Regions from separate parts of the Pseudoalteromonas sp. 31A1 genome, predicted to be linked through region 4. Evidence: predicted binding sites of a transcription regulator. Region 4 holds the regulator's gene; each other region holds the start of a gene.
What was found. The regulator sigma-54, encoded in region 4, starts transcription at its own class of promoters, with help from an activator protein. The targets are predictions, from matches to a motif close to GTTGGCACGNNNNTNGNNT.
Positions count from the first base shown of each region.

Region 1: GQR52_RS16170 (TorF family putative porin) is a predicted target of sigma-54. The motif match lies at 2,354-2,372, and genes of this name have one in related genera.
Region 2: fliE (flagellar hook-basal body complex protein FliE) is a predicted target of sigma-54. The motif match lies at 1,910-1,928, and genes of this name have one in related genera.
Region 3: GQR52_RS17575 (EF-hand domain-containing protein) is a predicted target of sigma-54. The motif match lies at 2,134-2,152, and genes of this name have one in related genera.

Region 1 covers NZ_WTKY01000019.1:70,549-73,814, forward strand. The annotation lists gene GQR52_RS16155 (M1 family aminopeptidase) at 1-691, shown strand, start outside; gene GQR52_RS16160 (Bor family protein) at 871-1,182, shown strand; gene GQR52_RS16165 (hypothetical protein) at 1,179-1,514, shown strand; gene GQR52_RS16170 (TorF family putative porin) at 1,569-2,255, opposite strand; partial or broken gene GQR52_RS16175 (hypothetical protein) at 2,533-3,266, opposite strand, start outside.
Region 2 covers NZ_WTKY01000013.1:8,210-11,475, reverse strand. The annotation lists gene fliF (flagellar basal-body MS-ring/collar protein FliF) at 1-1,517, opposite strand, end outside; gene fliE (flagellar hook-basal body complex protein FliE) at 1,538-1,870, opposite strand; gene GQR52_RS12620 (sigma-54 dependent transcriptional regulator) at 2,027-3,266, opposite strand, start outside.
Region 3 covers NZ_WTKY01000023.1:44,563-47,828, reverse strand. The annotation lists gene trkA (Trk system potassium transporter TrkA) at 1-1,114, shown strand, start outside; gene GQR52_RS17585 (EF-hand domain-containing protein) at 1,196-1,411, opposite strand; gene GQR52_RS17580 (calmodulin) at 1,489-1,701, opposite strand; gene GQR52_RS17575 (EF-hand domain-containing protein) at 1,841-2,053, opposite strand; gene GQR52_RS17570 (flagellar brake protein) at 2,518-3,177, opposite strand; gene GQR52_RS17565 (TrkH family potassium uptake protein) at 3,222-3,266, opposite strand, start outside.
Region 4 covers NZ_WTKY01000003.1:333,048-336,313, reverse strand. The annotation lists gene rapZ (RNase adapter RapZ) at 1-347, opposite strand, end outside; gene ptsN (PTS IIA-like nitrogen regulatory protein PtsN) at 366-818, opposite strand; gene hpf (ribosome hibernation promoting factor) at 823-1,110, opposite strand; gene GQR52_RS05410 (RNA polymerase factor sigma-54) at 1,137-2,636, opposite strand; gene lptB (LPS export ABC transporter ATP-binding protein) at 2,706-3,266, opposite strand, start outside.

The sequences.
Region 1 (3,266 bases), on a different contig from region 4:
GCTTATGGTGCTTGAAAAACGCTTTGGCGCAGAGAAGCTACGTAAGTTTTTAAAATTTGAGCTTGATAGGTACTTAATAGGGCGTACAGGGGAAGCCTTTGAAGAAATGCCACTATATAAAACGCAGTCTCAACAATATCTTCATTACAATAAAGGATCTGTGGTAATGATGGCGATTTATGATCGTTTAGGTGAAAAACGGTTAAATGATGCACTCAAAGCATTTTTAAATGAGTTTCAGTACCAATCAACACCATACCCAACAACACTTGATTTACTTAGCTATTTAAAACAAGACGCAACACAAGCAGAGCAAAGTTTTATTGACGATCAGTTTAAATATATCACCTTATATGAGCTTGAGATGAAAGATGTGTCAGTTACAGATAGCGTTGATAGCGAAGGATTTTATACTGTAACACTTAGCGTAGAAGCCGTTAAACAGCGTGCGGATGGCCAAGGTGAAGAAACTGAACAGCCGCTCGATGAGCTAATTGATATTGCATTGTTTAGCGATGACCCTGAAAACCTACTAGCTGAAGATTTTGTTATTTACTCTCAAAAGCACCAAATAGTATCAGGTACTAATACTATTGAGCTTAAAGTAAAAGAAAAGCCACTATTTGCGGGGGTTGATCCTTACATTAAGCTAGTCGACAAGGACAGTAAAAATAACCTAGCTAAATTTTAAGGTCTATCTACTAACCACTTAAACTGACTAATTTAAAGGCCGCATTTATGCGGCCTTTATGTGTAATAAACTGTATAAAACTTCATAGCGTTTCTACATATTCCCCACAGCTTTTTACGCTAATATTTTATGTTCTCTTATAAAGTTACCTTACTGGTATTTAGTTTATAAGAAAGAGTATGAAACCATTAATTATAGGGGCGATAGCATTAAGCCTGAGTGCTTGTTCTGCGGTAACCATTCAGCCACAGGCAACAGCAAAAATAACGAGCCAAGCTAATTACGAAGATAGTCGCTCATTTTACTTTTGGGGATTGGTAGGCGAGCAACGCGTAGACGTAAAACAAATATGTTCGAATACACCGGTTATTCAAATGCAGTCACAACAAACGTTTAGTGATGGAGCGCTGAGTTTAATTACGCTTGGAATATACTCGCCCCATACCATTAAAGTGTGGTGCCAAGAGCAAGTAATAGGGGAAACATTATGAGTATCAAGCTACTTGCAGCCGGTTGCACACTGATTATTTTAACGGGATGTACAAATATTTACTTTGATAACGGAGCACAAAGCAAAGTAAGCAATAAAACGCTAAAAAGCTCACAGTGGCATCATAATTTTGCACTTGCGTTGTACGAGGGATCAGAGCCGTTAGATTTAACAACACATTGCCCACAAGGTGAATGGCAAAGCGCTCATACGTATAAATCGTTTACTAATGGTTTAGCTGAGGTGGTTGTGAATCAAATCGGCCCAGCTTGGTACCCTAAAACAGTAGAAGTACAATGTAATAAGGTACCATTTAAGGCAAAACAGCTATAAAACGAGAAAAGGGCCAAAAGGCCCTTCGTGTTGCAGCAAGTAACACATTCTTTCTTATAAATTAAAGTCTACAGAATAAGCAACGTAAGCTTTAATATCTGAATCATCCATATCTGTATCAGACAAACCAAAAGTAAAACCGTCTTTCGAAATTGATACACCGTAATCTAAGATATTATCATCGCCAATAAAATCACCAGAGTAATGGCCTAAGTGAAGTGCCATTTCAGTGCCGTTACTGCCAACAGCAAAACCGTAGTCAGCTGTCAGGTAAAGTGAATCACCAAAGTCTGTACCATCACCACTTGCAGCTGATGTTGCTAATACAGAAGCACCAAAGGTAAAGCCTTCAACACTGATGCTACCGTAAATTTCAGAGAAATCTGCGTCTGCTTCAGAAGCTGCGTCTGGGTAAGCGTAATAAATATAACCAACATCGTAGCTAACACTTTCGTTAATATCGCCACCAAAGCCTGCATATAAGTCAAGCTCATAGGTCATTTCATCTGCCCACGATGCATTTGAAGCCCAAGTACCTGCATAAAAGCCCGATTCATTGGCATAATCAATACCGCCTGAAATAGCTGCATCGCCCCCAGTTTGCTCTTGACCTCGCCATAAGTAGTTTGATGTTGCCGCTGCATTAGCAGTTACTTCAGCATGCACAGCTGTAGATGTTAAAGATGTTGCGCCCATTAATGCTATAGCACTTATAGCGATGGTTTTTTTTAGTTTTAGCATGTCCATTTCCCGTTATATGATTTTTGCTCGCCAAGGTTTTTATTATGTAATCGGAACCTTTAGGCTGACGGCTTTTTATTGTTTAACTAACGGGATAATTGCACTGTATGTGCCAGCTTCATTATTTTTTATTAAAAATTATTTTTTATTTATTAAAAACATGAGCTTGAATTTTATGAATAGGATGGGGATATAACATGAAGGAAGATGTTGCGCACATTGCTGGTGCATAAATTAACCTAGCCGCACCATAAAAGTACGGCTAAATTAGAAGGTTTTAGCCGAATATAGTGCGCATAAGGCTAATTGTTTCGTTTACGCTGCGACCTTTTTGTACTTCACTCACAATTGAATCACGTTTACTGCGAATGTGTTCGGGAATATCGTCAGCAGCAAGAGCACTGTCTACTAAAATTTCTGCAGACTCTTTACCTCTACGCTGAGTTTTACCTGTTGTAGTTGTAGTACGTTTAGGCTTGCTTAGCAGTTTAATGTAGTTAGAGTTATCTGGTGTTTTAGCATCAGCGTAGTGAAAGAAACATGGAATTAATGCTTTAATAGCAACCAATTGTTCTTCTAACTCGTTACTAGGTTTAGCCATTTTATACCATGACATAGCTTGAATACCTTTTACGATATCTTGCCAGTAACGCTCAAAATCACTATTTTTAAGTTTAGAAACACCTAGGGCACCACATAAAGCATCTAATCGATTATTATTTGTAATCGGAGTAAATAAATCAGGGCGACGCATTGCAAGCAAACGAGTTGCAGGCGCAAGTGTTGGTTTTTCGTTGTTGTCGGTGAATATTTTTGAATAAGCAGCAACAAATTGTTGATACTCATATTGAGTAATATCACCTTCAAGTGGAATATTTGCTAGTGCGTCGTCAAAAGCACCTGGTAAATCTCCAAGCATTTGATGGAAGCTCTTCGCACTCTTTGTAGATGCAAACCATTCAACGTCAAAGTTGTATGTGCTTGGATCAAGTGATGCTATGTGCTTACCGC
Region 2 (3,266 bases), on a different contig from region 4:
ACGCCTGAACTTAATGCATCTTCGTCGTATTCTTCTAGTGTATCGTCTGGGTAAATTAAGCGTTTAAGCATTGGTTTTACTACTGCCATTATCAATACAATGATAACTAAGGCGCCTAATACAAGGCGGGCTATTTTCATAAACCAGTCTTGTTCCCACAGTGGCACTTCTATTGCTAAATTTGTTTCTTCACGTACAAACGGCACTGTTACGACTTCAAGTGCATCACCACGTTGCATATCAAAACCTACACCACCTTGTAGTAAGCGACGGATATTTGACAATGCCTCTACCGAGCGTGGAGTCATGGTTGTTTCACCGTTTTCTCCCACTTTAGCAATGTAGTCAACAGCAACTGATACGCTTATTCTACGTATTACACCACTTTGCTGGCGCTTATGAGAAATTGTAGTGTCGAGTTCATAATTACGCGTTGCTTCTTTGTGGCTGCGTGTTGGTGATGTAGCTGTGCCTGCACCACCTTGCCCCGCAACCTCAGGAATGTTCGAGTTTAACGGTGGCTGATTTGTAAGCGCACCTGGAATACCAACAGCTAGGCCGCCAATGTTATTTTCTTCAAATGTGGTTTCGCTTCTAACCGCTGGTAGGTCTGGGTTATAACGCTTTTGAGTTTCCTCAATCGAGCTAAAGTCCATACTCAAATCAACTTGAGCTGTATAGTTTGCAAGCCCAACAACCGGTATTAAAATACTGTCTATTTTTTCAAGGTACTCTTGTTCGCGCTTACGTTCTAAATCGTATTCTTTACGAGAGCGTGCTGCTAATGAGCTTTGCGAACCTGAATTTAGTAATCGACCATTTTGATCGGTAACAGTAACTCGCATAGGCTCTAAACCCTGTACTGCCGAAGCAATCATATCAACAACAGAGTCTACTTCTTCACGGTCAAGTGAGCGTCCACGTTTGAGTGTTAATACAACTGTAGCGGATGGTTTTTTCTCTCTGCGGGCAAATACGTTTTCTTTAGGAATGGCTAACAATACTTTAGCGCGAGTAATATTATTAAGCTCTTCAATGGTCCGTGCTAATTGCTGTTCACGGCCATGTTTTAGGCGTTCGCGCTCTAAGCGTTGGCTTACACCAAAGCCCATATCTTGCATAATTATATCAGAGCCAGATGCTGGCCCTTGCTCTAACCCTTCGCGGGTCATTAACAATTTAATATTTTGGTATTCGCTTTCATCAACCGACACAACGTTGCCATCTAGTTGATATTCAATTTGTTGCGCATCTAAAAAGTCGAGCGTTTGAATAAGCTCTTCAGTTTGCATTTTGCCTAACGGGCGCATATCTGGCTGACGAGCCCAAATAATAATAAAAATCGCGATAGCTAAACAAATAGCCAATGCTATAACCAATGTTACTTGGCGCAATACATCAACACCATTTAAAGCACTTAAGTAGCCTGACTTTTGTTCTTGTTGATCATCACCACCACTTTGGTCAATACCGCCACCAGCAAGTGCTAGGTCTGTAGATTGGTTAGATTGCGCCACAATAATTCTCCACTACCTAATTAAACAGGCATGTTCATGATTTCTTTATAAGCTTCAACAAGTTTATTACGAACCTGTACTGTAGCCTCAAAAGCAACTGACGATTTTTGAGAAGCAATCATCGCCTCAGCAAGCGATACACTTCGATCACCCATCTCAACTGCTGTTACTTTTTGAGCGGCATCTTGTTGTAATCCGTGCACTGAATTTAGTGCATCACTTAGCATGTCGCCAAACTGGGAAGTAGAAGTAGGTTGAACTTGAGTCGGCAATTTATTTATTTGATTATTACGGCCGGCTTCTAAAGCCATTGATTGCATTTCTTGAAATACAGCACTGTTTTGAATTTTCATAATTTATCTCTGACACGCAGTGAACTCTTATAAGTAATAAAGCACAAAGCATGCCAAATAATTAATCATTAAAATACAATAGGTTAACTTTAATTTGTGTTAGTCAGAGTTTTGACAACCCTAAGCTTGCACTGCAAACTTAGGGTTTATAGGAGGTTATGCAGGAAGTGAAATACCTAAATCGCGCATTTGCGCTAGTTTATAACGTAAAGTTCGTGGGCTTATGCCCAACGTTTCAGCAACGTCTTTACGCTTGCCTTGGCAACGCGCAAGAGTTTCTAAAATAATGCGATGCTCTTTGTCTTTAAGCTCATCTTTATAGCTACCGGTATCTGCCGCTAGTAAACCTTGCTTAGGCTCATCCTCGGCATGCGATTTTTCATCATAATATGCAGAGCTTAGCGTGCTTTTATCAACGCCTTTATCTGCGTGAGCTAATTCTGTTGGCGATACTGTTTGCGCTGGTGCCAATGATGGCTCCATAACAAAGTTATTAGATACTAAGTTTTCGATAAAAATAGCATGCTCGTTTATTGTATCGCCACTTCGCAATATAAGTGCACGCTGTATAACGTTATCAAGTTCGCGCACATTGCCAGGCCACGCATGAGCCAATAACTTTTGCTCAGCAGCTTTATCTAAATATGCCATGGGCTCTTTGCTTTTACTTATATGGCGCTCAATTAAATGCTTAGCCAATACAATAATATCGCCAGGGCGTTGGCACAATGGTCGCCACATTAGTGGAAAAACATTAAGCCTGTAATATAAATCTTCTCTAAACTGATTTTCAGACACGGCTTCTTTTAAATCACGATTACTGGTTGCCAAAATACGTACATCGAGCTGGATTGTTTTACGACCCCCTAAACGCTCTACTTCACGTTCTTGCAGTACGCGTAACAGCTTTGCTTGTAGCCCTAAGTCCATCTCAGTAATTTCATCAAGTAAAATAGTCCCGCCCTGTGCTTGCTCAAACTTACCCGGACATGCTTGAATCGCCCCCGTAAAAGCCCCTTTTTCATAACCAAATAAAGTGGCTTCGAGCATATTTTCAGGAATAGCCGCGCAGTTAATCGCCACAAATGGCTCATTACATCGGCTCGACTTATCATGAATATAACGAGCGAGTACTTCCTTACCTGAACCACTTGGGCCAAGTACCATTACACTTGCATCAGAGCGTGCTACTTTACTTGCAAGCTCCAATAATTGAATACTAGTTGGGTCGGCAACAATGGGGCCGTCGGTTTCTTTTGCTTTTTCAGGCAAATAACGACTCACCATATTTAACAGCACTTCAGGTGCAAATGGTTTAGCCATGTAGTCAATTGCACCTAGGCGCATGGCCTCTACCGCATCGTCAATTGTGGCGTAAGCCGTCATCATCAATACA
Region 3 (3,266 bases), on a different contig from region 4:
TATTTTTAAAACGCCCACTAAAATTGCCCGTATTCGCTCGGAGCAATATTTAAAATACCGTGAAAAACTATTTCAAAACGATGATTTACCTATCGACCATTACATTGCTCCCGAAGCACTGGTCACTAAGTATATTCGCCGTCTAATTGACTACCCTGGTGCTCTGCAAGTATTGCAGTTTGCTGATGGCATGCTCTCGTTAGTAGCCGTAAAAGCTTACTATGGGGGTTTATTAGTAGGTTATGCGTTATCTGCACTTAAAGAACATATTCCTAATGTAGAGACTCGTGTTGCTGCTATTTATCGTCAAGGTAAAGCAATAAAACCACTGGGTACCACCGTTATTGAAGCCGATGACGAAGTATTCTTTATTGCCGCTACAAAACATATACGCGCAGTAATGAACGAGCTACAAAAACTTGAGCGTTCGTACAAAAAAATTATGATAGCTGGTGGCGGTAACATTGGAGCAGGCCTTGCCCGCTCACTTGAAAAAAATCACACCGTTAAACTAATTGAACGCAGTAAAGAACGTGCCGAGCAACTCTCAGAAATGCTCGATAACACGGTCGTTTTTTGTGGTGACGCATCTGATCAAGAACTGCTCTCAGAAGAGCATATTGAACAAGTCGATGTATTTATTGCCGTAACCAACGACGATGAAGCAAACATTATGTCGGCCATGCTTGCAAAACGTATGGGCGCACAAAAAACCATGGTACTTATTCAACGTGGAGCTTACGTTGATTTGGTACAAGGCGGCGAAATAGATATTGCCATATCGCCACAACAAGCCACTATATCAGCGTTATTAACGCACGTACGCCGTGGTGATATTGTTAACGTGTATTCACTGCGTAAAGGCGCAGCAGAAGCCATTGAAGCGGTTGCTCATGGTGATGAAAACACATCTAAAGTGGTTGGTCGTGCGATTGCCGACATAAAACTTCCTGCAGGTACAACCATTGGGGCAATAGTACGTAATGACGATGTGTTGATAGCTCACGATGATACAATTATTATGTCGGGCGATCATGTCATCATGTTTTTAATCGACAAAAAACACATTACCGTTGTAGAAAAACTATTCCAAGTAAGTGCTATATTCCTTTAACTAGTTACTCTAATTAGTTAATTTAATACACAAAAAAGCCGCTGATTAAGGCGGCTTTAATGGAGTATGCTTAAATATTGATTACTGTACTTTTGAAAACTCTTCTTTAGAGATTTCACCATTACCATCAGTATCCAAATCATCAAAAATCTTTACAAGCTGAGGGTTAACCTTCGCTTCTTCCATTGTAATAGCACCGTTACCATCTGCATCAAAAGAGGCAAAATCTACTGCGGCATATGCTGCTGATGAAGATGCTAAAACGATAACTGCAAGTGTTGTATTTAATGTTTTCATAATAATATTCCTAGTAATATGGGAAGTCCTTTTCAAAGATCCCTGACTGTGAAAAATGTTTAATCTGAAAAGATTAATTAGTAATTAGCGAATTCTTCTTTAGAAAGCTCGCCGCTACCGTCGGTATCTAGCTCAATAAATTCAGCCATTAAATCTGTATCGACTGCCGCTTCGCTTGGGCTAATTGTGCCGCTACCATCGATATCAAGGCTGTCAAAATCTGATGCTGCAAATGCAGCGGAAGAAAATGCTAGTACTATAAGTGCTAATGCTTTATTTAAATGTTTCATAACTTAATCCTTCAATGTTCTATCAAAAAAATTGCTTCGTTTAACTTAAAACGTAATTTTTCACTTCCTTGTTATCCTCTTTCGTAAGCTCCCTTGCCTACTTAGGTGTCTTTGGCAACTCAGGATAAATACTTTTTAATTAAGCTTCTGAAAATTCTTCTTTTGATAACTCACCATTTTGGTCAGTATCAAGCTCAGAAAACATGCTCATTAGCTTTGCATCAACTGATGCTTCTGCTTGGCTAATTGTGCCACTGCCGTCTACATCCAGTGTGTCAAAATCTGTTGCAGCAAAAGCGGCTGAAGAAGATGCAATAGCGATAAGTGCTAAAGTTTTATTAATGCTTTTCATAATATGTATCCTTCAAATTTATGTGTGTGCGATTAAGTATTTCACTTTGAATCACGATTTCGTTCAGTACACTTAGACTATTACAACTTAGATGCCAACATTTAAAAGCTATTAATTTTCAATAAGTTAAATATAAAACGTACAACAAGAAGGCGTTTTTAGAATAGTTATTGTTGCCCTTTAGCAACACGTTTTAAAGGGATGACATTAAAGTCATTAAAAACATATAGTTATGTTTATATAAAAAGATACATTTTTAAGTGTACGGTTTTAAAAGGAGGGATTTTAAAGAATAATTGAGATAAATTTTAACGAGGAAGCTTTAATAACAAAAAATAAGCTGTAAAAAATAATACGTAATCAGTTGTTTTATTTAAATAATAATTTTAATTATGAAAGAGAAAAAAACATTTTATAAATACTGACGTAAAATGCCTTTTTGTTGCAAATAAGCGAAAACCTATTTATTCAACGGTAGGCTCAAGCGCAGAAGGGTCTATAAAATGCTCTTTCATAAAGGCTTTCATTTCATCCTCGCTTGCTAGTAGCTTAATTCCACAGTGCACACCTGCGGCATGCTCTTTAACACTGCAAATTTCACCTTCAAAATCTTTATCACTGCTATTAAGTACGACAGTGCATTGCATATCTTTAATACTTTCAACTTGCTGATCGCCTCTAATATCAAACATTACACCAGTGAGTGAAATGTCTTTAATAAGGCCTTCAAGTACCCTATCGTCACTTAGTTTTAGCTTTGCAGGTAATAAGGTAGGTATGCGTGTTTGTGAGCGTAGCGCAAATAACTGCACTTGCTTTGGAAAGTTTATAAACACGAGTTTAGCGGGATGAGAGGCTACCGACATAATTTGCTGGCGAAACGCAATAACTTGCCCACCACTACCTTCAATAAGCGCTCTTACAACAACCATTACGCCATCACGTAAATAGTCACTCGCCACAGGTAAACGCTTTGCATTGGGATAATTTAAAATAATAAACTGTTTATCGAGTAAACCAACTAATTCAGTTTTAACACGCTTACTGCTTGTAGGTGTTAATATTTCTAGGTCGACTAAGCTGCCTACACTTATATGCTTTAGCTTTTCTAAATTTGTTGGCATATCCCTTTCCCACTAACTTGTATTTTAAAATTCAAATGGCTCGTTTAACCACGCCAAAATGTAGGCGTAAATAGTACTAATAAAGTAAA
Region 4 (3,266 bases):
ATGGCTAAATCAAGAGGCAACGAGTCAATTGATAGTGGGTGTAATCTACGAGTTTCAGAAAAACGTTTGATCAATGTTTGATCGTCGCTATCTAAATAAAATAACGTAGGTTTTGCAAAGCCAGGCAAGTATTCAAGAATATCGTTAAATTCATCTTGTTGTTTAGGGATGTTACGCACATCAATGCTAACAGCAATTTTATCATAGCTATCAGACACACTGCGAACTAATGAAGGAAGCAAGTTAACTGGAATATTATCTACGCAATAATAACCTAAATCTTCTACAACGCGTAAAGCAACCGACTTTCCAGAACCAGAACGGCCGCTTATGATAATTAACTCCATTTAACACCCTTTATAAAACTATGATTGATTGACAATAACTTGGTAAAGCTCAGTATCTGATTTTGCACTGCGTAACTGTTTACAAAAATCTTTGTTGTTTAGTTTATCAGCAATGGTTGCTAGAGTCTTTAAGTGCTGCTGGTTATCGCCATCTGGTACGATGAGTGCGACGAAAATATCAACAGGGCGATTATCGATCGCATCAAAATTTATTGGAGTTTCGCTAACGAGTACTAAAGCCAAAGGCTCTTCTGCACCGCTCATTCTTCCATGAGGAATGGCAATGCCACGCCCTATACCTGTACTACCCAATTTTTCTCTGCTCATTAAAGCATTAAGAATATCTTGTTGCGGTAAATACGGAAGTTTGTCGTGAGCAAGTTCGCTAATGAACTCTAAAATTCTTTTTTTGCTATTAAAAAGGACCGCAGCTTTGCTGCAGTCCTGGCATATAAGTGAGCTTAATTTCATCATATTAGTGTCGAGCAAGCTTCTCTTTGTGTTTAATTACTTGTCGATCGAGCTTGTCGATCAACGAGTCAATGGCGGCATACATATCTTGATGTTCTGTAGAGGCAAATAGCTCAGCACCGCTTACGTGTATGGTGGCTTCTGCTTTTTGATTTAATTTTTCTACATCGAGAATGACATGAACATTATTAATATGATCAGAGTGTCTTTCTAGCTTCGCAAATTTGGTATTAATATAGTCTCTTAGTGAATCGGTTAATTCTACGTGACGACCAGTTAAGTTTAGTTGCATAAGCATTACCCTCTTTTTTTTGCGTCTTAAATCAAACTTTTACGCTGATTTGACGGTGGAATAGCCAGAGATTCGCGGTATTTTGCGATTGTACGTCTCGCTACTTTAATTCCTTGCTCAGCCAATATATCCGCTATTTTGCTATCACTCAATGGTTTTGCTGAGTTTTCTGCTGCGATTAATTTTCGGATAAGCGCACGGATTGCTGTAGATGAACATTCACCACCGTTTTCGGTGCTTACATGGCTTGAGAAAAAATATTTAAGCTCAAATATACCACGGGGTGTGTGCATATACTTTTGGGTTGTTACGCGCGAAATTGTTGATTCGTGCATTTCTACCATTTCAGCAACATCATTTAAAACCATTGGTTTCATGGCTTCAGGACCGTGTTCAAAAAAGCCTTGTTGTTGCTTAACAATACAATTTGTTACTTTTAATAGCGTGTCGTTTCTACTTTCTAAGCTTTTAATAAACCATTTAGCTTCTTGTAAATGCGAGCGAATAAACTGGCTGTCACCACTGGATTTTACAGTGCGAGACATTGCCGCGTATTGGCTATTAACACGAATTTTAGGCATGCTGTCTGGGTTTAACTCAACAACCCAGCGGCCTTTAATTTTTTTAACTGACACATCAGGAATAACATACTCAGATTCTTCTCTTACAATAGTATCTGCAGGTTTAGGGCTAAGAGTATGTATTAATGTCATTACTTCTTTAAGCTCTTCTTCTTTGAGCTTAGTTTTCTTCATTAATGTACGATAGTCACGAGCAGCTAATAAATCAATATGCTCGGTTAAAATCATTTTTGTTTCATTAATGTAAGGTGTTTCTTTATCAAACTGGTTAAGCTGAATACACAAACACTCTTGTAAACTACGTGCGGCAATACCAACAGGATCAAACAGTTGGATGCGTTTTAATACAGCTTCAATTTCATCAAGTTCGACTTCGTTATCATCTTCGTTTTCTTGATTAAAGCTTTCTAAAATCTCTTCGCAGCTTAGTGTTAAAATACCTGAATCATCGACGGCTTCTACAATAGCAATAGCAATAGCTTCGTCTGTAGGGCTAAATGGCGTTAGTTGTAACTGCCACATTAAATACTCATGGAGCGTTTCAGTAGAGGCGCCTTGGTATATTGATTCGTCTTCAGGCATCGGACCCGATGATGCTGCTGGGGCGGCACTCATGTACTCATCCCAACTAACATCCATAGCCATGTCGTCACTTAGCGTGTCTTTTGCAAGTGCTTCACCACTATCTTGTTCGTATTCGCTTGGAGCATCATCGGCAGATGCGCTAACAGTTATGTCATCTGTATCTGCTTTTTGCTCGTTTTTACCTGCAGCGTCTTCTGAATAGTCTGCTTCTTCAACCTCTAATAGCGGGTTGCTGTCGAGAGCTTCTTGTATTTCTTGCTGGAGATCCAATGTACTGAGTTGCAACAAACGAATAGCTTGTTGCAGCTGTGGAGTCATTGTAAGTTGCTGGCCCATGCGCAGCTGTAGTGATTGCCTCATGTATCTCTAACAATCCTTTTATGTTGTTATAATTAATACTAGCAGATGCTTAAAGACATGGCGTAAATGTTACAGCCTAAATTGCTCGCCTAAGTAAACATCGCGTACTGTTTTATCATTTAATACGTGTTCTGGAGTACCTGATGCAATCAGCTCCCCATGAGAAACAATGTAGGCTTTTTCACAAACATCAAGGGTTTCTCTTACGTTATGATCGGTAATTAATACACCAATCCCACGATTTTTAAGATGTTCTATTATTTTCTTTATGTCTAATACCGAAATCGGGTCAACACCTGCAAATGGTTCATCCAGTAATATAAATTTAGGATCTGCTGCCAGCGCACGTGCTATTTCAACACGACGACGTTCGCCACCCGACAATGCCATACCTTGGCTATCACGAATGTGTTGTATGCTAAATTCATCTAATAATTTATCGAGAGTGTCTTCTCTAGCTTGTTTATTTAACTCTTTGCGCGTTTCTAAAATGGCCATTAAGTTTTGATAAACAGTCAGCTTTCTGAATATTGAAGACTCTTGCGGTAAGTAGCCAATGCCTAATCTAGCACGACTATGCATAGGTAAAAGAGTAATATCGTTATCGTCTATCGATATTTTACCTTTGTC